DNA from 3 places in the Bradyrhizobium prioriisuperbiae genome. Region 1 is predicted to be linked to each of the others. Evidence: predicted binding sites of a transcription regulator. Region 1 holds the regulator's gene; each other region holds the start of a gene.
The links. Region 1 encodes PhoB, which activates phosphate uptake and scavenging genes when phosphate is short. Its sites were predicted from a motif close to TGTCATNNANCTGTCAT; they were not measured.
Positions count from the first base shown of each region.

Region 2: the regulator PhoB is predicted to act here: its motif matches at 4,002-4,018, upstream of RS897_RS29895 (DUF47 domain-containing protein).
Region 3: the regulator PhoB is predicted to act here: its motif matches at 3,961-3,977, upstream of RS897_RS12825 (inorganic phosphate transporter).

Region 1 is NZ_CP135921.1:1,491,517-1,498,688, reverse strand. It holds gene RS897_RS07015 (ATP-binding protein) at 1-147, shown strand, start outside; gene pstS (phosphate ABC transporter substrate-binding protein PstS) at 286-1,332, shown strand; gene pstC (phosphate ABC transporter permease subunit PstC) at 1,581-2,576, shown strand; gene pstA (phosphate ABC transporter permease PstA) at 2,576-3,460, shown strand; gene pstB (phosphate ABC transporter ATP-binding protein PstB) at 3,457-4,272, shown strand; gene phoU (phosphate signaling complex protein PhoU) at 4,298-5,011, shown strand; gene phoB (phosphate regulon transcriptional regulator PhoB) at 5,026-5,727, shown strand; gene RS897_RS06980 (GcrA family cell cycle regulator) at 5,828-6,337, opposite strand; gene RS897_RS06975 (aspartate aminotransferase family protein) at 6,847-7,172, shown strand, end outside.
Region 2 is NZ_CP135921.1:6,308,365-6,315,536, forward strand. It holds gene RS897_RS29875 (ABC transporter ATP-binding protein) at 1-693, shown strand, start outside; gene RS897_RS29880 (ABC transporter substrate-binding protein) at 729-1,946, shown strand; gene RS897_RS29885 (branched-chain amino acid ABC transporter permease) at 2,042-2,905, shown strand; gene RS897_RS29890 (branched-chain amino acid ABC transporter permease) at 2,907-3,872, shown strand; gene RS897_RS29895 (DUF47 domain-containing protein) at 4,147-4,791, shown strand; gene RS897_RS29900 (inorganic phosphate transporter) at 4,806-5,810, shown strand; gene sugE (quaternary ammonium compound efflux SMR transporter SugE) at 5,817-6,131, opposite strand; gene RS897_RS29910 (peptide chain release factor 3) at 6,384-7,172, shown strand, end outside.
Region 3 is NZ_CP135921.1:2,709,286-2,716,457, forward strand. It holds gene RS897_RS12810 (hypothetical protein) at 23-277, shown strand; gene RS897_RS12815 (xanthine dehydrogenase family protein molybdopterin-binding subunit) at 458-2,785, shown strand; gene RS897_RS12820 (PAS domain-containing protein) at 3,129-3,761, shown strand; gene RS897_RS12825 (inorganic phosphate transporter) at 4,029-5,651, shown strand; gene RS897_RS12830 (FMN-binding glutamate synthase family protein) at 5,903-7,172, shown strand, end outside.

The DNA.
Region 1 (7,172 bases):
GCGCAGGGCGGCACCGGCCTTGGTTTATCCTTGGTGAAACATATTCTTAACCGTCATCGCGGCCGTCTGTTGATCGAGAGCGTGCCCAAGAAGGGCGCCACCTTCACCGCCTGTTTTCCACAGACAAAATCTCCCGCCAGCGCTTAAATATACGTATTTTCAACGGGTTGACGATGTCACATGACCGTCATCAAACTCTCATAAAAGCTTGAACGCAGGCTTCTAAGAAGCCGCAGGGGCCCGTCGAAAGCGACCGGAGCCCCGCTCAAAGAATGGAGACAACCCGTGAATTTCATCAAAGCGATCGTCGCTGCTGGCTTGATCGCCGCATCGACGCTGCCGGTCCGTGCCTTGGACATTTCCGGCGCCGGCGCGACCTTCCCGTACCCGATCTACGCGAAGTGGGCGGACTCCTACAAGAAAGAGACCGGCAACGGCCTGAACTATCAGTCCATCGGTTCCGGTGGCGGCATCAAGCAGATCCAGGCCAAGACGGTCACCTTCGGCGCCACCGACATGCCGCTCAAGGGTGAAGAGCTCGAGAAGGGCGGTCTGATCCAGTTCCCGACCGTGATGGGCGGCGTCGTTGCCGTCGTCAACCTCGACGGCGTTGCCGGCGGCGAGCTCGTGCTCGACGGTGCGACCATTGCCAAGATCTTCCAGGGCGAAATCAAGAGCTGGGACGATGCGGCGATCAAGAAGCTGAACCCGTCGGCCAAGCTGTCGGCGCAGGCGATCGTGGTCGTGCACCGCTCCGACGGATCGGGCACCACCTTCGTGTTCACCGACTATCTGTCGAAGGTGAGCGCGGACTGGAAGAGCAAGGTCGGCGCCAACACCGCCGTCGAATGGCCCACCGGTCTCGGCGCCAAGGGCAACGAAGGCGTCGCCAACAACGTCGCGCAGACCAAGGGTTCGATCGGCTACGTCGAATACGCCTATGCCAAGCAGAACAAGCTGGGCTTCACCAAGCTCATCAACCAGGCCGGCAAGACCGTCGCTCCGACCGTTGAATCGTTCACGGCCGCTGCCGCGAACGCCAACTGGGAAGGCACTCCGGGTTTCGGCGTGATCCTGACCAACGAGCCGGGTGACGGCTCCTGGCCGATCTCGAGCGCGACCTTCATCCTGATCCACAAGCAGCCGCAGGATGCCGCTGCTGCGACCGAAGCGCTGAAGTTCTTCGCCTGGGCCTATGCCAAGGGTGGACCGGCTGCGCAGGAGCTCGACTACGTGCCGATGCCTGCCAAGGTCGTCACCGCGATCCAGAAGGTCTGGGCCGGCCAGATCAAGGACTCGGCTGGCAAGCCGCTGTTCTCGGCCTCGAACTGAGTGCCGTGCGGTGGGAAAGCACGGGCTTTCCCACCGCTCCTCTCCCCTCGAAGCGTTTTCCAGCGAAGTGGATACCGGTTCGCGTGAAGAAAACGCGTCTAAAAGTTCTAAGTGTTGCTCGTTGATGTGCGTCGAACGTGCGTCATTCGCTGCCGGGATCGGTGGCAAATCCGGGCAGGCCTTTCGAATTCACGTCTCTCGAGTTGTATGCTGAGAGAATTGCGATGACAGTCGCCAGGAGGCAGGCCGTGGTTGATATGGCGTGGGATGGCCAGAGCGTGAGTGCCCGGCAGGATGTAAAAGAGCGCGCGCGCGCCCTCGACAAACTCAGGACGAGCGATAACGTCTTCAGAGTGCTGACGCGCACTGCGGCGCTCTTTGTGCTGCTGATCCTGAGCGGCGTCATCGTCGCACTGATCTCCGGCTCGCTGCCCGCCCTCAAGGAATTTGGCCTCGACTTCATCGTGTCGCAGAGCTGGAATCCGGTGACCGAGAAGTTCGGTGCGCTGGCGCCGATCTACGGCACGCTGGTGACCTCGTTCGTGGCCATGCTGATCGCGGTTCCGTTCGGGCTGCTGATCGCCATGTTCCTGACCGAACTGTGCCCGATGTGGCTTCGTCGCCCGATCGGAATCGCAATCGAGCTGCTCGCTGGCATTCCCAGCATCATCTACGGCATCTGGGGCCTGTTCGTGCTGGCGCCCTTCCTGCAGCAGTATGTCCAGCCCGGCCTGATTTCCACCTTCGAAAACGTGCCGGGCCTGTCGTCGCTGTTCGCGGGGCCGCCCTATGGCATCGGCGTCCTGACCGCGAGCTTGATCCTGGCGATCATGGTGCTGCCGTTCATCACCTCGATCTCGCGCGACGTGTTTGATGCGGTGCCGCCGGTGCTGAAGGAGGCCGCCTACGGTCTCGGCTGCAGCACCTGGGAAGTGATGCGTTACGTGGTGCTGCCCTATACCCGGGTCGGCGTCATCGGCGGCTGCATGCTGGGGCTGGGACGTGCGCTCGGCGAAACCATGGCCGTGACCTTCGTGATCGGCAACGCCCACAAGATCGCCGCCTCGCTGATCGCCCCCGGCACCACGATCTCGGCGACCATCGCCAACGAATTTACCGAAGCGGTGGGCGACCTCTACACCTCGTCCCTGGTCGCGCTCGGCCTCATCCTGTTCGTGATCACCTTCATCGTGCTCGCCATCGCGCGCTATCTGCTGCTGCGGATCGAGCGGAGGATCGGCTGATGAATACCTCGCTTTACAACTCCCGCCGCCGCCGCAACACGATCGCGGTCGTGGCCTCGATCGGCGCCACCGGCATCGGTCTCGCGTGGCTGGCGCTTATTCTCGGCGTGTTGTTCTGGAAGGGCTTCAGCGGGTTGTCGCTGAACGTCTTTACCGAAATGACGCCGCCCCCCGGCTCCGACGGTGGTCTGCTCAACGCCATCATCGGCAGTCTGATTGTGACCGTGCTGGCGGTCGCGATCGGAACACCGATTGGCATCCTGGCCGGCACCTACATGGCTGAGTACGGTCGCCACGACAAACTCACCAGTGTCGTGCGCTTCATCAACGACATTCTGCTGAGCGCGCCGTCGATCGTGATCGGCCTGTTCATCTACGAAGTCATGGTCCGCCCGATGGGGCACTTTTCGGGCATCGCCGGCGCTATTGCGCTGGCGGTGATCGTGATCCCGGTGGTGGTGCGCACCACGGAGGACATGCTGGTGCTGGTGCCGAACACGTTGCGCGAAGCCGCGGCGTCGATCGGACTGCCGCGGTCACTGATGATCCAGAAGATCGCCTACCGCGCCGCGCGATCGGGGATCATCACAGGTATCCTGCTCGCAGTCGCCCGCGTTAGCGGCGAGACGGCGCCGCTGCTGTTCACCGCGCTCAACCACCAGTTCCTCAGCACCGTGCCGTTCAGCCTGCTCGGTCACGACTTCTCCGTCATCAACCTCAATGCACCGACGCCGAGTCTTCCGGTCGTTATCTTCCAGTTCGCGCTCAGCCCCTACGCGGACTGGCAGAAGCTGGCCTGGACCGGCGCGCTCATCATCACGCTTTCTGTGCTTGTACTCAGTATTTCGGCGCGCGCGCTTGCCGGGACAAGGAAATCGACATGAATTTGGCCACAGCGACCCCCTCGTCGGCGAGTCCTCCGTCGCTCGACACCGCTTCTCTCAAGGACAAGATCGCGATCCGCGATCTCGACTTCTTCTATGGCGAGGCCAAGGCGTTGAAGAGCGTCACCATGTCGCTTTATGCGAACAAGGTGACCGCGTTCATCGGACCGTCGGGCTGCGGCAAGTCCACCCTGCTGCGCGTCCTCAATCGGATGTATGACCTTTATCCGAACCAGCGCGCCGGCGGCCAGGTCACGTTCGACGGATCCAACATCCTGGAGCCGGGGCTGGACCTCAATTTGCTGCGGGCGCGGATCGGCATGGTCTTCCAGAAGCCGACCCCGTTCCCCATGTCTATCTACGAGAATGTCGCTTTCGGGATCCGGCTGTACGAAAAGCTGTCGAAGAGCGAACTCGACAACCGGGTCGAGCAGTCCCTGCGCCGGGCGGCGCTGTGGGACGAGGTCAAGAACAAGCTGAACGATAACGGCCTCAGCCTCTCGGGCGGCCAGCAGCAGCGGCTCTGCATCGCGCGCACCGTCGCGGTGCGGCCGGAGGTGATCCTGTTCGACGAGCCATGCTCGGCGCTTGACCCGATCTCGACCGCCAAGATCGAGGAACTGATCGACGAACTGAAGGACGATTATACGATCGTGATCGTGACCCACAACATGCAGCAGGCGGCGCGTGTCTCCGATTTCACGGCCTTCATGTATCTGGGCGAGTTGATCGAATTCGGTCCGACGACCAAGATTTTCACCACCCCGTCGGACCGCCGGACACAGGACTACATCACCGGCCGGTTCGGCTGAGGCGCGATAGGCGCGGGAGAACATGATGGCCTTCGAACATACAGCCAAAGCCTTCGACCAGGACTTGCAGGAACTGACCCGGCTGGTCGCCGAAATGGGCGGCCTCGCCGAGCGGCAGATCGTCGAGTCGGTCGATGCGTTGATCCGCCGCGATATTGCGCTGGGCCAGCGGGTCGTCGCGGCCGATGCCGAGCTCGACAAGCTGCAGCGCGGCATCGAGGAGCGTGCCGTTCTCACCATCGCCCGGCGTCAGCCGATGGCCGTGGACTTGCGCGAGATCGTCGGCGCGATGCGCGTGACCACCGATCTCGAGCGGATCGGCGACCTCGCCAAGAACATCGGCAAGCGTGTCAGCGCGCTGGACAATGATTTCCATCCGCTGAAGCTGATCCGCGGCCTCGAGCACATGGCCAACCTGGTGCAGTCGCAGATCAAGTCGGTGCTGGACGCCTACGCCGCCCACGATCTGCCGGCTGCGATGGCGGTCTGGAAGGGCGACGAAGAGGTCGACGCGATCTGCACGTCGCTGTTTCGCGAACTGCTCACCTACATGATGGAAGATCCCCGCAACATCAGCTTCTGCATCCATTTGATGTTCTGCGCGAAGAACATCGAGCGGATGGGCGATCACGCCACCAACATCGCCGAAACGGTGTTTTATATGGTCGAAGGCCAGCAGATGCAGGATCAGCGCCCGAAGGGCGATATGACTGCATTCGCCACCGCCTCCGGCAACTGAACTAAGGAAAAGACATGGGCGCCCGCATTCTGGTTGTCGAAGACGAAGAAGCGTTGACCACGCTGCTGCGTTACAATCTCGATGCCGAAGGTTACGACGTTGAGACAGTCGCCCGCGGCGACGAAGCCGATACCCGGCTGAAGGAGCGAATTCCCGATCTGATCGTGCTGGATTGGATGCTGCCGGGTCTGTCCGGCATCGAGCTCTGCCGCCGGCTGCGCACCCGTCCCGAGACCAAGCAACTGCCGATCATCATGCTGACCGCGCGCGGCGAGGAAAGCGAACGGGTGAGGGGGCTTGCGACCGGCGCCGACGACTACATTGTCAAGCCGTTCTCGGTTCCGGAGCTTCTGGCACGGGTGAAGGGCCTGCTGCGCCGCGCGAGTCCCGAGCGTCTGGCCACGGTGCTGACCTACGGCGATATCGAACTCGATCGCGACAAGCGTCGTGTCGCCCGCTCCGGCCAGCCGATCGATCTCGGTCCGACCGAGTATCGCCTGCTCGAGTTTTTCCTGGAGCATCCGGGACGTGTCTTCAGCCGCGAGCAGTTGCTCGACGGCGTCTGGGGCCGCGATATCTATATCGACGAGCGAACCGTCGACGTGCACATCGGTCGGCTGCGCAAGCTCTTGAACTTCGGCCGCGACCAGGATCCGATCCGCACCGTACGCGGCGCGGGTTATGCACTCGACGACCGCTTCGCCAAAGTCGACTGACGCAGGTCTTCGCCAGCTCAAACAAAAAACGCCTCATCGATGATGAGGCGTTTTTTTTGTTTCTCCAGGTATCCGCCGCTGCGTGCGGCGACTTGCCGAACTACTTGCCCGACGGACGGCGGTCACGGCGGCGATCGCTCGCCGGCTGATACGCGACACGCGAGTGATGCGCGCAATAGGGCAGGCCGCCCAGCGCCTTGCCGCCGCAGAAAAAGAAATCACTGCTGCCGGGATCGCCCACCGGCCAGTGGCAGGTCGCTTCCGTCAGTTCCAGCAGCGACAGCCGCTGGCTCATCGGAACCACGTTGTCGTAGGCCACCGGATCCGGCTCGGCCTCCACCTCGAACGCATGCGCAAGCGCGGTATTGCCGCGCGACATCGGCCGCGCGATCCGCATCATATGCTGGGCCGGCCGCGCCTTGCGCTGACGCGGGGCAGCCGAGGACGGACTCTTGGCGCGGCCCGACAGGCCGAGCCTGTGGACCTTTCCGATCACCGCATTCCGGGTGATATTGCCGAGTTCCGCGGCGATCTGGCTGGCCGAAAGACCCGCCTCCCAGAGTTTTTTCAACTGTTCTACGCGATCGTCGGTCCAACCCATTACCGTCATCGCACCATTCCCTTCGTGTCGCGCCTTTCGACCGCGAGGCCGTCGGCGACGTCTGTGTCTCAAAAATCCCTGCCGGCAGAATCCCTTAGCCCTCGCCGGATGCGCCTGTCGCAACCGGGCGTCTACGCTGTTACCGAGACCGTTAAGGATCAGATCTGCCGCACGAGATGTCGTATCCGACCATCCCGAAGCTACAATATGCCGTGACTCACGCGCAAGAGTCGGGCATCACAAGTCCACATGTTCTGCAATAGAAATTTGATAAACGGCTTTTTCTGCGGCTTTTCAGTACCATTGCCGTGTTGACAGCCAGGTTGACAGTATTGGACGCGCCAATAGAATAACTGCCGCGTGCTGCCCGACGAGGCGGCACGTTTTGTTTCCGGGGTAGGTCCATCGATCGTCCGATCTCGCGGTGTCCGATCCAAATCCTGAGTGTTTGGAGTCACATCGTGGTCTGTCGACAGGGCCCGCCCGAAAGTTCAATCAGGTTTGCAAGCAGAGTTGCCATGAGCACCAACACGTCGTCCCATCTCATGCCGGTGTTCGCACGGGCGGATCTCGCGTTCGAGCGCGGTGAGGGCGTCTGGCTCCACGGCACCGACGGCGAGCGCTACCTCGACTTCACCAGTGGCGTTGCGGTCAACGCGCTGGGACATGCGCACCCGCATCTTGTCGCCGCCCTGCAGGAGCAGGCGACAAAGCTGTGGCACATGTCGAACCTGTTCAAGAGCCCGGACGGCGAGAAGGTTGCCGCGCGCCTCTGCGAGGCGAGTTTTGCCGACGTCGTCTTCTTCGCCAATTCCGGCGCGGAGGCGATGGAAGCGGTCATCAA
Region 2 (7,172 bases), 4.3 Mb from region 1:
GTGCTTTCGGTCGAAAATCTGGAAGCCTGGTACGGCGAATCCCACGTTCTGCACGGCATTAATTTCAACGTCCGTGAAGGCGAGGTGGTGACGCTGCTTGGCCGCAACGGCGCCGGCAAGACCACCACGCTGAAATCGGTGATGGGCATCATCGGCAAGCGTTCGGGGTCGATTCGCTTCAACGGTCAGGAGATCGTGCGCACATCCTCCGACAAGATCGCGCGCCAGGGTATCGCCATTTGTCCCGAAGAGCGCGGCATCTTCGCAAGCCTCGACGTCCGCGAGAACCTGCTGCTCCCGCCGACGGTGCGTCCGGGCGGACTCACGCTGGACCAGATCTTCACGCTGTTTCCCAATCTGAAGGAACGTCTCAACAGCCAGGGCACCAAGCTCTCCGGCGGCGAGCAGCAGATGCTCGCGATCGCGCGCATCCTGCGCACCGGAGCGCGGTTTCTGATGCTGGATGAGCCGACCGAGGGGCTTGCGCCCGTCATTATCCAGCAAATCGGTCATACGATTGCGCGCCTGAAGTCGGAAGGTTTCACAATCCTGCTGGTGGAACAGAATTTCCGTTTCGCATCGACGGTGGCGGACCGCTTCTACATCGTCGAGCATGGCAAGGTGATCGACGGGTTCGCCAACTCCGAACTGGAAGCGAACATGGACAAGCTGCACACCTATCTCGGCGTCTAACAATAGCGCTCAAAACTGGGGTTCAAGGAGGAAACATGAACAGGATACTCTCGGCTCTGCTGCTCAGTACGGCGATTGTCTTTGCCGGTAGTTCGGCATTCGCTCAGGATAAAACCGTCAAGATCGGTGTGCTCAACGATCAGTCCGGACTTTATGCTGATCTCGGCGGAGCGGGGTCGACGCTCGCCGCACAGATGGCGCTCGAAGATTCCGGCCTGCTGAAGAAGGGCTGGAAGATCGACTTGATTTCGGGCGATCACCAGAACAAACCCGATATCGGCAGCAACATCGCACGGCAGTGGTTCGACGTCGACAAGGTCGACGTCATCGTCGACGTGCCGAATTCCGGTGTCGCGCTCGCGGTCAACAACATCGTCAAGGAGAAGAACGGCGTCTACATCAATTCGGGCGCAGCGACATCCGATCTGACCAATGCGCAGTGCTCGCCGAACACCGTGCACTGGACTTACGACACCTACCTGCTGGCGCACAGCACCGGCGGCGCGCTGGTGAAGGCCGGCGGCGACAGCTGGTTCTTCCTGACGGCGGACTACGCCTTCGGTGCCGCGCTCGAGCGCGATACCACGGCTGTGATCAACTCTGCCGGCGGCAAGGTTGTCGGCGGCGTCAAGCATCCGCTGAACAGCTCGGACTTCTCGTCCTTCCTGCTGCAGGCGCAGGCTTCGAAAGCCAAGATCATCGGGCTTGCGAACGCCGGCGGCGACACCACCAATGCAATCAAGCAGGCGGCTGAGTTCGGCATCGTCAGCGGCGGACAGAAGCTCGCCGCGCTGCTGCTGTTCCTCACCGACGTGCATTCGCTCGGCCTCAACGTGGCGCAAGGCCTGAACTTCACCGAGACGTTCTACTGGGACCTGAACGACCAGACCCGGGCGTTCAGCAAACGGTTCCAGGACCGCATGAAGACCAAGGCGGCGCCGTCGATGGTGCAGGCCGGCGTCTATGCGGGCGTGCTGCATTATCTGAAGGTGCTGGAGGCTGCCGGCGGCAACTCCCACGACGGAGCCAAGATCGTCGCCCAGATGAAGGCGACGCCGACCGACGATCCGCTGTTCGGCAAGGGTACGATCCAGGAAAACGGCCGCAAGATTCATCCGGCGTATCTCTTCGAAGTGAAGAAGCCGTCGGAATCGAAGGGGCCGTGGGATTATTACAAACTGGTTGCAACCGTTCCGGCCGACCAAGCTTTCACGCCACTGTCCGAAAGCAAGTGCGCGCTGTTGAAGAAATAAGCCTTCGATCCCGGCGGCGTTGTTTGTCGCCGGGATCTCAATCTTCCCGCCCAAGAAAGCCTGACACGCGAGCCTGAGACGAAAGACCGATCGACATGCAAGCCCTTTACGCCCAGCTCCTGGTTGGTCTGATCAACGGCTCGTTCTATGCGCTGCTGAGTCTCGGCCTGGCCGTGATTTTCGGCATGCTCAACATCATCAACTTCGCCCACGGCGCGCTCTACATGATGGGCGCATTTGTGGCCTACTTCTTCCTGGAATATGCCGGCATCGGCTACTGGTGGTCGCTCTTGCTGGCACCGATCGTGGTCGGCCTGTTCGGCGTCATTCTCGAACGGACCATGCTGCAATGGCTGTCAGGCCTGGATCACCTCTATGGCTTGCTGCTGACGTTCGGCATGGCGCTGATCATCCAGGGCTTGTTCCAGAACTATTTCGGCTCGTCGGGCTTGCCCTATGCGATCCCGGACCTGCTGAAGGGCGGCGTCAATCTCGGCTTCATGTACCTGCCGATCTATCGTGGCTGGGTGGTGATCTTCTCGCTGATCGTCTGCATCGCAACGTGGTACCTGATCGAGCGGACGCGGCTCGGCGCAAACCTGCGCGCGGCCACCGAGAATCCCACCTTGGTGCGGGCCTTCGGCATCAACGTGCCGCGGATGATCACTCTGACCTACGGGCTCGGCGTCGGCCTTGCCGCGCTCGCCGGCGTGCTGTCGGCGCCGATTAACCAGGTGCGTCCGCTGATGGGCGCCGATCTGATCATCGTGGTGTTCGCGGTGGTGGTGATCGGTGGAATGGGATCGATCATGGGGTCGATCATCACCGGTTTTGCGCTCGGCGTGGTCGAGGGCATGACCAAGTATTTTTATCCCGAAGCCTCCAACACCGTCGTGTTCGTTCTGATGGTGCTGGTGCTGCTGGTGAAACCGACGGGACTGACGGGACGGGCGCACTGACATGACCTCGATCACTGAAAATGCAGCCCCCGTTCACCGCTCGAGCCGCGACGAAGTCGTCGCGTTCGTTATCATGGCGCTGGCGCTGGCGGTGGTGCCGTTCACAGGCATCTATCCTTATTTCGTCATGCAGGCGCTGTGCTTTGCGCTGTTTGCGTGCGCTTTCAACCTGCTTATCGGCTATGGCGGCCTGCTGTCGTTCGGGCACGCGATGTTCCTGGGCACCGCCGGTTATGTCACGGCGCATGCGCTGAAGGTGTGGGGCGTCGAGCCCGAATTCGGCATTCTGCTTGGGGTCGCGGCCTCCGTCGTGCTTGCCGTGATCACCGGCCTGATCGGCATCCGCCGGCAGGGCATCTATTTCTCGATGATTACGCTGGCGCTGTCGCAGCTTCTGTACTTCATCTATCTGCAGACGCCGTTCACCCACGGTGAAGATGGCATCCAGGGCGTGCCGCAGGGCAAACTGTTCGGCATTTTCAATCTCGCCCAACCGATAACGCTCTACTACACGGTGCTGATTGTCTTCCTGCTCGCATTCCTGCTGATTTTCCGGATCATCAATTCGCCGTTCGGCGAGGTGCTGAAGTCGATCCGGGAGAACGAGCCGCGCGCGGTGTCGCTGGGCTACAAGACCGATCAGTATAAGCTGATGGCCTATGTCCTGTCCGGTGGCTTGGCCGGGCTTGCCGGTTCGATGAAGATCTTTGTCGCGCAGAACGCCTCGCTGACCGACGTGCACTGGTCGATGTCCGGCGAAGTGGTGCTGATGACGCTGGTCGGTGGCCTCGGCACGATCTTTGGGCCGGTCGTGGGAGCCTTCGTCATCATTGCCATGCAGCAGTACCTGGCCCAGTTCGGTCAGTGGGTGACGGTGATCCAGGGCGTCATCTTTGTGGTCTGCGTGCTGACCTTCCGCCGCGGCGTGATCGGTGAGATCGCGCATTACTTCAAGCGTTCGCTGTAGTCTGCAAGACACGCGGTTTCGCCGAAACCGCTAGGGTCGCAATCAATACGTAGAACAGAGCCGCCCACAAACCGGTGGATGAGGGCGGAAACGGCGTCGCGGACGTCCCCGTTTCGCGCTGAATGATTTATGACAGTCACGTGACAGTGCGGCGGTTGCCTGATATTGGCGGCCTGCCGGGCGTCGGCGCGCACGCAACGGATTGATGGAACAGCATTTTTCGACGCAAGCGGGGTCTTGCGGGAGCGGAAAATGCGCAAGGCAGGGGAAGACGATGCTGCGTTGGTTCAAGGCTTTGCTGCCGCATGAAGAGGGCTTCTTCGAGCTGTTCGCGCAACATTCCCAGACCATCGTCAATGGCGCCGAGGCCCTGCAGGGGGTTCTGCGCGGCGGCGATGAGGTGCCGGCCTATTGCCAGAAGGTTAGCCAGTTCGAGCAGCAGGCCGACGAGATCACCCGCAGTGTGCTGACAGCGGTCCGCCGCACCTTCATCACGCCGTTCGACCGCGTGGATATCAAGGACCTGATCACGTCGATGGACGATGCGATCGACCAGATGCATCAGACCGCCAAAGCCGTGACATTGTTCGAGGTGCGCGAGTTCGAGCAGCCGATGCGCGAGATCGGTTCCATTCTGGTCGATTGCTCCAAACTGATCGGGCGGGCGCTGCCGCTGCTGCAGGCGATCGGCGGCAATGTCACGACCTTGACCGCGATCACCGAGGAGGTGACCAAGCTCGAAGGCCGGGTCGACGACCTCCACGACATCGGGCTCAAGGAGCTGTTTCTCAAACACCGCAACGCCAACACCATGGATTTTATCGTTGGCGCGGAAATCTATGACCACCTTGAAAAGGTTGCCGACCGCTTCGATGACGTCGCCAACGAGATCAACAGCATCGTGATCGAACAGGTTTAGGGCAGGGCCACCCCGTGGACGCCACTTTAGGTCTTCCGCTCCTTATCGGCTTGATCGGAGTCGCGCTGCTGTTCGACTTCCTCAATGGCTTGCACGACGCCGCGAATTCGATTGCCACCATTGTCTCGACACGGGTGCTGCGGCCGCAATACGCGGTGTTTTGGGCTGCGTTCTTCAATTTTATCGCGTTTCTGTTTTTCGGGCTGCATGTCGCGCAAACGCTCGGCACCGGGATCATCGATCCCGGTGTGGTCGATCCGCGGGTGATCTTCGCCGCGCTGATCGGGGCGATTGTCTGGAACCTGATCACTTGGGGCCTGGGCATTCCGTCGTCGAGTTCGCATGCGCTGATCGGCGGCCTGGTTGGGGCCGGCTTTGCCAAAGCGGGCTTCGCGGCCATGGAATGGAGCGGCCTGACCAAGACGGTGCTCGCGATCGTGGCGTCGCCGGTGCTCGGTTTCCTGCTGGCGCTGGTGCTGGTGGCCGTGGTGTCCTGGCTGTCGGTCCGCTCGACGCCGTTTGCGGTCGATCGGGCCTTCCGCACCCTGCAGTTCGTCTCCGCGTCGCTTTATTCGCTGGGCCACGGCGGCAACGACGCCCAGAAGACCATGGGCATCATCGCCGTGCTGCTCTACTCACAGGGCTATCTCGGTACGACGTTCAGCGTGCCGCTTTGGGTGGTGCTGGCGTGTCAAACCGCCATGGCGCTGGGAACGCTGATGGGCGGCTGGCGGATCGTGCGCACCATGGGCAATCGCATTACCAAGCTGACGCCGGTGCAGGGCTTCTGTGCCGAGACCGGCGGAGCGATAACGCTGTTCCTTGCCACCTGGTTCGGTGTGCCGGTGTCGACCACCCACACCATCACCGGCGCCATTGTCGGCGTCGGCGCGGCCCGGCGGACCTCGGCGGTGCGCTGGAACGTGGCGAGTTCGATCGTGATTGCCTGGGTCATTACGATCCCGGCGTCGGCTCTCGTTGCCGGGTTGAGCTACTGGATCGTCTCGGTGCTGCGCTGACCCAGGCTACGTCGCCAGTTTGAGGCCGAAAATACCGGCGACGATCAGGCCGATGCAGGCGAGACGGACCGCGGTCGCAGGCTCACCGAACAAGGCGATGCCGAGCAGGGCGGTACCCACGGTGCCGATGCCGGTCCACACCGCATAACCAGTGCCGACCGGAAGCGTCTTCAGGGCCAGTCCGAGCAGCAGAATGCTGGCCAGCATGCAGCCCAGCGTCAGCACCGAGGGCACCAGCCGGGTAAAGCCGTCGGTATATTTCAGGCCGACCGCCCAGCCGATTTCCATCAATCCGGCGACAAACAGAATAATCCAGGCCATGACAGACCTCTTCCTTCCGTGGACACACGTCTCCGGAACCCGGGGCGGTGTTCCCGGATCGTGTGATGGCAGAGCCGTCCCTGCCGCATGTGGGGAAGTGCGAGGTCGTCCTCGCAACTCAGATATAGGTACGGTTATCGGTCTGGTCAAAATTGGATGCAAGTGCATCCAATGTCGCACTTGACCGAACCGAAAAGGCCATATTCGCGGACCCCTTGATCCCGCCGCGTTTCTTTGTCACACGCACGCATCATGTCCGATCTTGCACTCACCACCGACGCCCCGTCGTCGCCGCTCGCCGCTGAAGTGGCCAGGCGGCGGACCTTTGCGATCATTTCCCACCCCGACGCCGGCAAGACCACGCTGACCGAAAAGCTCTTGCTGTTCGGCGGCGCCATCAATCTGGCGGGGCAGGTCAAGGCCAAGGGCGAGCGACGCAATACCCGCTCGGACTGGATGAAGATCGAGCGCGAGCGCGGCATCTCGGTCGTGACCTCGGTGATGACCTTCGAATTCGACAATCTCGTCTTCAACCTGCTCGACACCCCAGGCCATGAGGACTTCTCGGAGGATACCTACCGGACCCTGACCGCGGTCGATTCGGCCGTGATGGTGATCGACGCCGCCAAGGGCATCGAAGCGCGCACCCGCAAGCTGTTCGAAGTCTGCCGTCTCCGTGACATTCCGATCATCACCTTCATCAACAAGATGGACCGCGAAACCCGCGATCCGTTCGATTTGCTGGACGAGATCGAGAAGACGCTGGCGCTCGACACCACGCCGATGACCTGGCCGGTGGGGCGGGGGCGAGACTTCCTCGGCACCTACGACATTGCCACCGGTGGCGTCCGTCTGCTGGAAGGCGGCGGTGCCAAGACCGGTGCGGCCGAGAAGATCGAGATTTCCGAGCTCGCCGGCCGCAACGCCAATCTCGACGCGGAAGCCATCAAGGAAGAGCTCGCGCTGGTCTCGGAGGCCTGCAAACCGTTCGATCTCGATGCGTTCCGCGAGGGCCATCTGACTCCGGTATTCTTCGGCAGC
Region 3 (7,172 bases), 1.2 Mb from region 1:
CCCAATCACTTTTGAGGTATTCATGACCCCCACCATCTCGCTGACGTCGCTCGTTTGTGCCGCCGCGCTCGCTCTGATGTCGCTTGTATCGATCCCTTCTTTTGTCGCGCCGGCCGCGGCACAGGACCGCGCGGCCCAGGAGAAAGCCTGCTCGCGCGACGTGTCGCGTCACTGCCGCAAGCTGATGAACGACGGCGACTTCGCCATCCAGCAGTGCCTGCTGCAGAACCGCGAGAAACTCAGCCCGTCCTGCCGCAAGGTCGTCGAGGGTCAGTGAGGCCGTTGCCCGCGCGGTCACCGTGAGGTGACCACGGCTGCGCAAGCGGCTGGCGCTGGCGTCATCGGTTCAAAATCACATATACGACGGGGCGAATGGCCCGCCTTCTGCATGCCAGAAGGCGGGTTTGATTTGCGATGAGCAAAGACGACAAGACACGACGAGTTGAGGAAATTTGCGATGGATCTTCTGCCCAAGGACATGCGGTTCGGTGCCGGTTTGCCGGTCAGGCGCGTCGAGGACCAGCGGCTGGTGACCGGACGCGGGCGTTATGTCGACGACCAGGCCCATGCGGATGCGCTCTGGCTGGTTGTGCTGCGCTCGCCCCACGCGCATGCCCGCATTGCCTCGATCGACACCTCGGCCGCGCTGGCGATGGAAGGTGTCGCCGCGATGTTTACCGGCGCCGATCTGATTGCCGACGACATCGGCGCGCTGCCGACGCTGGCGATCTTCAAGCGGCCCGATGGGGCGCCGATGGCGTTTCCAACCCGCCGGCTGCTCGCGCACGAAGTCGTGCGGTTCGCCGGCGAAGCTGTCGCCGTGGCCGTGGCGACATCGCGTGCGATCGCGTTGGCGGCAACCGAGGCCGTGGTGGTGGACTACGAGGTGCTGCCGGCGGTGACCGATCCGGTCGCGGCCACAGAGCCGGGCGCGCCGCTGGTGTGGCCGCAGACGCCGGACAATGTCGTCGCCGGCATGAGTTATGGCGATGCCGCGGCCGTCGAGGCCGCGTTCAAGACGGCCGCGCATGTGGTCTCGCTCGACGTGGTCAGCCAGCGGCTGGTGCCGGCGGCGATGGAGCCGCGCTCGACCGTTGCCGAGCTGGACGCTGGCAACGGCCGGCTCACCATGCACATGCAGACCCAGACGCCGACCACCACCCGTGACATCCTGGCCGACGCGGTGCTCAAGCGACCGAAGGACAGCATTCGCATTCTGGTGGGCGATATCGGCGGCGGCTTCGGCCAGAAGACCAACCTTTATCCTGAGGACGGCATGGTCGCCTATGCCGCCGTCAAGCTGAAGCGCAAGGTGCGCTGGCGCGGCGAGCGTACCGATGATTTTGTCGGCGGCACCCATGGCCGCGATCTCACCTCCACGGGTGAATTCGCGCTCGATGCCCGGGGGCGCGTGTTGGCGTTTCGCGTGCGTTCGATCGGTGGCACCGGCGCCTATCTCAGCGGCACCGGCGTGATCATTCCGCTGGTGCTCGGGCCCTTCGTCGCCACCGGCACCTACGATCTTCCACTGGTGCATATCGACGTCCGGGCGGTGATGACCCACACCGCGCCCACCGGCGCTTATCGCGGTGCGGGGCGGCCGGAAGCCGTCTACATTGTCGAGCGTCTCATGGATGCGGCCGCGCGCCAGATCGGCATGGATCCGCGCAAGATCCGCAAGGTCAACTTTATCAAGTCGAGCCAGATGCCGTATCAGACGGCGACAGGCCAGACCTACGACAGCGGCGCGTTCGCCCATATGCTTGACCGCGCCTCAGATCTCGCCGATTGGGACGGCTTCGCCGCCCGCAAACGCGCCGCCCTGAAAAAAGGCTTGCTCTATGGCCGGGGCCTCGCCAGCTACATCGAATGGACCGGCGGCCGCGTTCACAATGAAAAGGTCAGCCTGCATGCCACCGGCGATGGCAAGGTGGTGCTGCATTCGGGCACCCAGGCGATGGGGCAGGGGCTGGAAACAGCCTATTCGCAGATGATCAGCGCCGCGCTCGGCATCCCCATGGACAAGATCGAGGTGGTGCAGGGCAACACGGATCTGGCGCAAGGCTTCGGCAGCGTCGGCTCACGCTCGCTGTTTGTGGGCGGCACCGCGGCGGTGGTCTCCGCCACCGACCTGATCGCCAAGGCGCGGGAGACCGCGGCCAATGTGCTGGAAGCCGGTCTCGGCGATATCGAATACAGCGACGGCTGGCTGACGGTGGCCGGCACCGATCGGCGCGTCAGCCTGTTCGATCTGGCCAAGCATGAGACCAATGCGCGGCTCAGCGTCGACAGTGAGGGGCAGGTCGATGGTCCGACTTGGCCCAACGGCAGCCATATCTGCGAGGTCGAGATCGATCCGCAAACCGGGCAGACCAAAGTGGTGCGCTTCACCACCGTCGATGACGTCGGTGTTGCGATCAATCCGATGCTGGTCGAAGGCCAGATCCATGGCGGCGTTGCCCAGGGCATCGGCCAGGCGCTGTATGAAGGCGTGCACTACGATCCCGAAGGACAGCTCCTCACCGCGAGTTATCAGGACTACTGCATCCCGCGCGCCGACGACGTGCCGGCAATCACGGTCACGCTCGACGAAAGCGCGCCCTGTCGCACCAATCCGCTGGGCTCCAAAGGCTGCGGCGAATCCGGCGCCATCGGCGGTCCCCCTTGTGTGGTGAACGCCGTGATGGACGCGCTGAGCTCCGCCGGCGTCAAGAACCTGCACGCGCCGCTGACCCCGATGAAGGTGTGGGAGGCGTTGCGACAGGCGCAGGCGGCCGCGGCGTGAGAGGGCCGAAGCGAAGTAACTGAAAGCGGGTCTCCACATTCAGTGTCATCACCGGGCTTGTCCCGGTGATCTCGCTTGGGGACGCAGTGCGCCCCTAAGCGGGGTTGTTTCCGCGACTTCGGCGAAGCCGAAGTCGCTGAGGACAAGCCCGGCAACGACAAAGGAGAATGTGGTGATCGCCGAGTCCACACAACGACCGGGCTTTCATACTCGATCACCAAAAATTCGAAACCAGTGCACGCATTGATAAAATCAGCGCACCGCTGTGCATAGCTCCCCATTTCCATCAAATCCCATTCATTTCCGGCATCTTGAATTTACGATCTTGGCGCCTGATAGCCGCATGCGATTGCAGCGCTCACATCTCAGCATCGTGCGCTCCATCAGGCAGCTCAGCCTGCTGCGTGGCTGGCTACGCGCGCGGGGCGATGCGGGGCTGCCGAGCATCGTCAGCTTCGAGCCGGATGCGCGTGCGGGTGACGCACCCGACCTCGCGCTGTTCAAGGTGGCGCGGCATGGTGAGGCGATGGACTATATCTGCCTGCATGCGGGTGAGCGGGTTCGCGCCGTCTACGACACCACCATGTGGGGGCGCTCGCTGTTTGAATGCCTGGAGCCGGTCATCGCGGCCGCCGCGGAGCCGATCTGGCGGGCCTGCGTCGCGACCGGGCTTCCGGTCTATGCGATCGTTCCGGTGGTCGACCGGCAGGGATGTCCGGTCACCATCGAACAGCTGGTCCTGCCCTACAGCCGGGCGTCCTCCCGCCCCGATTTCATCGTGGCCTCGCTGCATGCCTGGAGCACCGAAGGACGGTTTGTAACCCGGGGACTGCTCCACCACGGGACGCAGGCGCCGGCGCACTGGGCGGTGGTGATCGACCCCGAGGCGACCGCAGCTACCGAGCCGATGCATGACGATTTGGCCGGTCCCGGGTGGCCTGTTTCCGACGGCCATGTCGTTCAAGCTGCCATCTAGTGGGCGGGATAGTGTGCCGGGGCTATTTATAGATCGTCACACCACTGTCGTCATGCGCCGGCCCGCCGCGCACGCATGGCCCATCGCATCAATTGTCATGTGACACACTGAAAAATCAGCACTTTTCGCCCAAAGAGCGAGACCTGTTTTCGCTGAAAAATTTCTGGAATCGCGAGCGATTTCGGCTTTTCGCCGAAACTGTCATCCAGCTTTCAAAAGCAGCGGTCAAGTTGTCGCACCAAGACCATTGTTAACAGGGGCTTACTTATGAGTGATTTGGCATTACCCGGTTCGATCGAGCCTGCCCTTCGGAAGGGACCAGATCTCGACAAGGGCTTTCATCCGATGACAGGTGTTATCTATCTCGGCGTCATTGCCGCCGCGCTGCTGTTCGTTGCCTACAGCATTTATGCCGACGTCGACGCGACCGGGACCAAGATCACCAGCTTCCTGCCATACATTCTGTTGTTCGTTGCCTTGCTGATCGCACTGGGCTTCGAGTTCGTCAACGGCTTCCACGACACCGCGAACGCGGTCGCGACCGTGATCTACACGCGGTCCATGCCTGCTCATATCGCGGTGGTGTGGTCCGGCATGTTCAATCTGCTCGGCGTGCTTTTGTCGTCGGGCGCGGTTGCCTTCGGCATCGTGTCGCTGCTGCCGGTCGAATTGATCCTGCAGGTTGGCAGCAGTGCCGGTTTCGCCATGGTCTTTGCGCTCTTGATCGCCGCCATTCTGTGGAATCTCGGCACCTGGCTGCTCGGTCTGCCGGCCTCCAGCTCGCACACCCTGATCGGATCGATCATGGGCGTCGGCATCGCCAATGCCTTGCTGCGTGGCCGCGACGGCACGTCCGGTGTGGATTGGTCGCAGGCCGGCAACATCGGCAAGGCGCTGCTGCTGTCGCCCTTGTTCGGGTTCGCGGTGGCCGCGCTGCTGCTGTTCGTCCTCAAGACGGTGATGCTGCGCGCCACGCCGGCGCTGTTCGCTGAGCCGAAGGGTGACCAGCCGCCGCCGGTCTGGATCCGCGGAATCCTCGTCCTTACCTGCACCCTGGTCAGCTTCTTCCACGGCTCGAACGACGGTCAGAAGGGCATGGGTCTGATCATGCTCATCCTGATCGGCACGGTGCCGACCGCCTATGCGCTCAACCGCGCGCTGCCGGCCAGCGAGACCGCGCACTTCGTCGACGTCTCGACGGCGGCGAGCAAGGTGATCGAAGGCAAGGCTGCCGGCTACAATGTGCTGGGCAACCCGCGTCCGGCGGTCACCAACTATGTGGCGCAGCACCAGATCAACGAAGGCACCTACCCGTCGCTGTCGGTGCTCGTGAAGGACATCGCCCAGCAGGTCACGCAGTACGGCTCGCTGGCGAAATTCCCGGCCGATCAGGTGGGCAATACGCGTAACGACATGTACCTGGCGTCCGAAGCCATCCGTTTCCTGATGAAGGACAAGGAAAGCGAACTGAACAAGGAAGAGGTCGCAACCCTCACCAACTACAAGGGCTCGCTCGATACGGCGACGAAGTTCATCCCGACCTGGGTGAAAATCGCCGTCGCCATCGCACTGGGCCTGGGCACCATGATCGGCTGGAAGCGGATCGTGGTCACCGTCGGCGAGAAGATCGGCAAGACCCACCTGACCTACGCGCAGGGCGCCTGCGCCGAAATCACGGCCGCGGCGACCATCGCCGCCGCCGACGGCTTCGGACTTCCGGTCTCGACCACCCACGTGCTGTCATCCGGCATCGCCGGCACGATGGCAGCGAGCGGCTCCGGACTGCAGTGGTCGACCATCCGCAACATCGCGCTGGCCTGGGTCCTGACGCTGCCGGCCTCGATGGTGCTCTCGGGCTTCCTGTACTACGTGTTCTATCACATCTTCTGATCCGTCAGAGTGGACCGACGTCACGAAAGCCGCGCATGATTTGCGCGGCTTTCTCTTTTTGGAGAGATACAATCGCCTGCCCCGCTTGTCGCACTGCATCAACCCCATCCCAACTGGCCATTTGATCCCACGCGCCTTTGTCGGGGTGGTGTATAAGTTCCGTCCGATTTAGAATGGTTCCGAGTTACGGCTCTTCGGCCTTTGTTGATTGATTCGACGGTCCCTCGGCCGTCCCTGCACATGAGGTTGGTATGGACACGCTGATGCTGCCGTTTACGCCGCGCTTCATCATTCTCACGATCTGCTGTGTGGTGACGGTGCTGCTGTTCGCCATCGGTCTGTACGACCACAAGGCGTTCGCGGTGGTGCTGCTGCCGCTGGTGATTTTCGGCGCGCTGGCGGCGCTGGGGTTTCGCGATCTCTTGCAGACCCGCCACGCGATCCTGCGCAACTATCCGATCTCGGCGCATATGCGTTTCATGCTGGAGGAAATCCGGCCCGAGCTGCGGCAGTATTTCTTCGAGAGCGAGAAGGACGGGCGCCCCTTCAGCCGCGACATCCGCGCGCTGGTGTATCAGCGCGCCAAGATGGACCTCGACAAGCGTCCCTTCGGCACCCAGAACGACGTCTATCAGGAAGGCTATGAGTGGATGCACCACTCGGTGGCGCCGAAGCCGATGGCGTCGGAAAAATTCCGCATCACCATCGGCGGGCCTGACTGCACCAAGCCGTATTCGGCCTCGATCTTCAACATCTCGGCCATGAGTTTCGGCGCGCTGAGCCCGAACGCGGTGCGCGCGCTCAATGGCGGCGCCAAGCGCGGCGGCTTCGCCCATGATACCGGCGAGGGCGGCCTCAGCCCCTATCACCGCGAGATGGGCGGCGACATCATCTGGGAAATCGGCTCCGGCTATTTCGGCTGTCGCACGCCGGACGGCAATTTCGATCCCGAGAAGTTCGCGGCCCTCGCCACCATCGACCAGATCAAGATGGTCGAACTGAAGATGAGCCAGGGCGCCAAGCCGGGCCACGGCGGCGTGCTGCCGGCGGCGAAAGTGTCGAAGGAGATTTCGGAAATTCGCGGCGTGCCGATGGGGCAGGACTGCATCTCGCCGCCCTATCACAAGGCGTTCTCGACCCCGATCGCGATGATGCAGTTCATCGGTGAAATGCGCCGGCTGTCCGGCGGCAAGCCGGCCGGCTTCAAGCTCTGCATCGGCCATCCCTGGGAATTCCTGTCGATCTGCAAGGCGATGCTGGAGACCGGGATCTATCCCGACTTCATCGTGGTCGACGGCAATGAAGGCGGCACCGGCGCCGCTCCGCTGGAGTTCATGGACAATCTCGGCATGCCGATGCGTGAGGGTGTTAACTTCGTGCACAATTCGCTGATCGGCATCGGCGCGCGTGACCGCATCCGCATCGGCGCGGCCGGCAAGATCGCCACCGCCTTCGACATCGCCCGCGCCATGGCGATCGGCGCCGACTGGTGCAATTCGGCACGCGGATTCATGTTCTCGA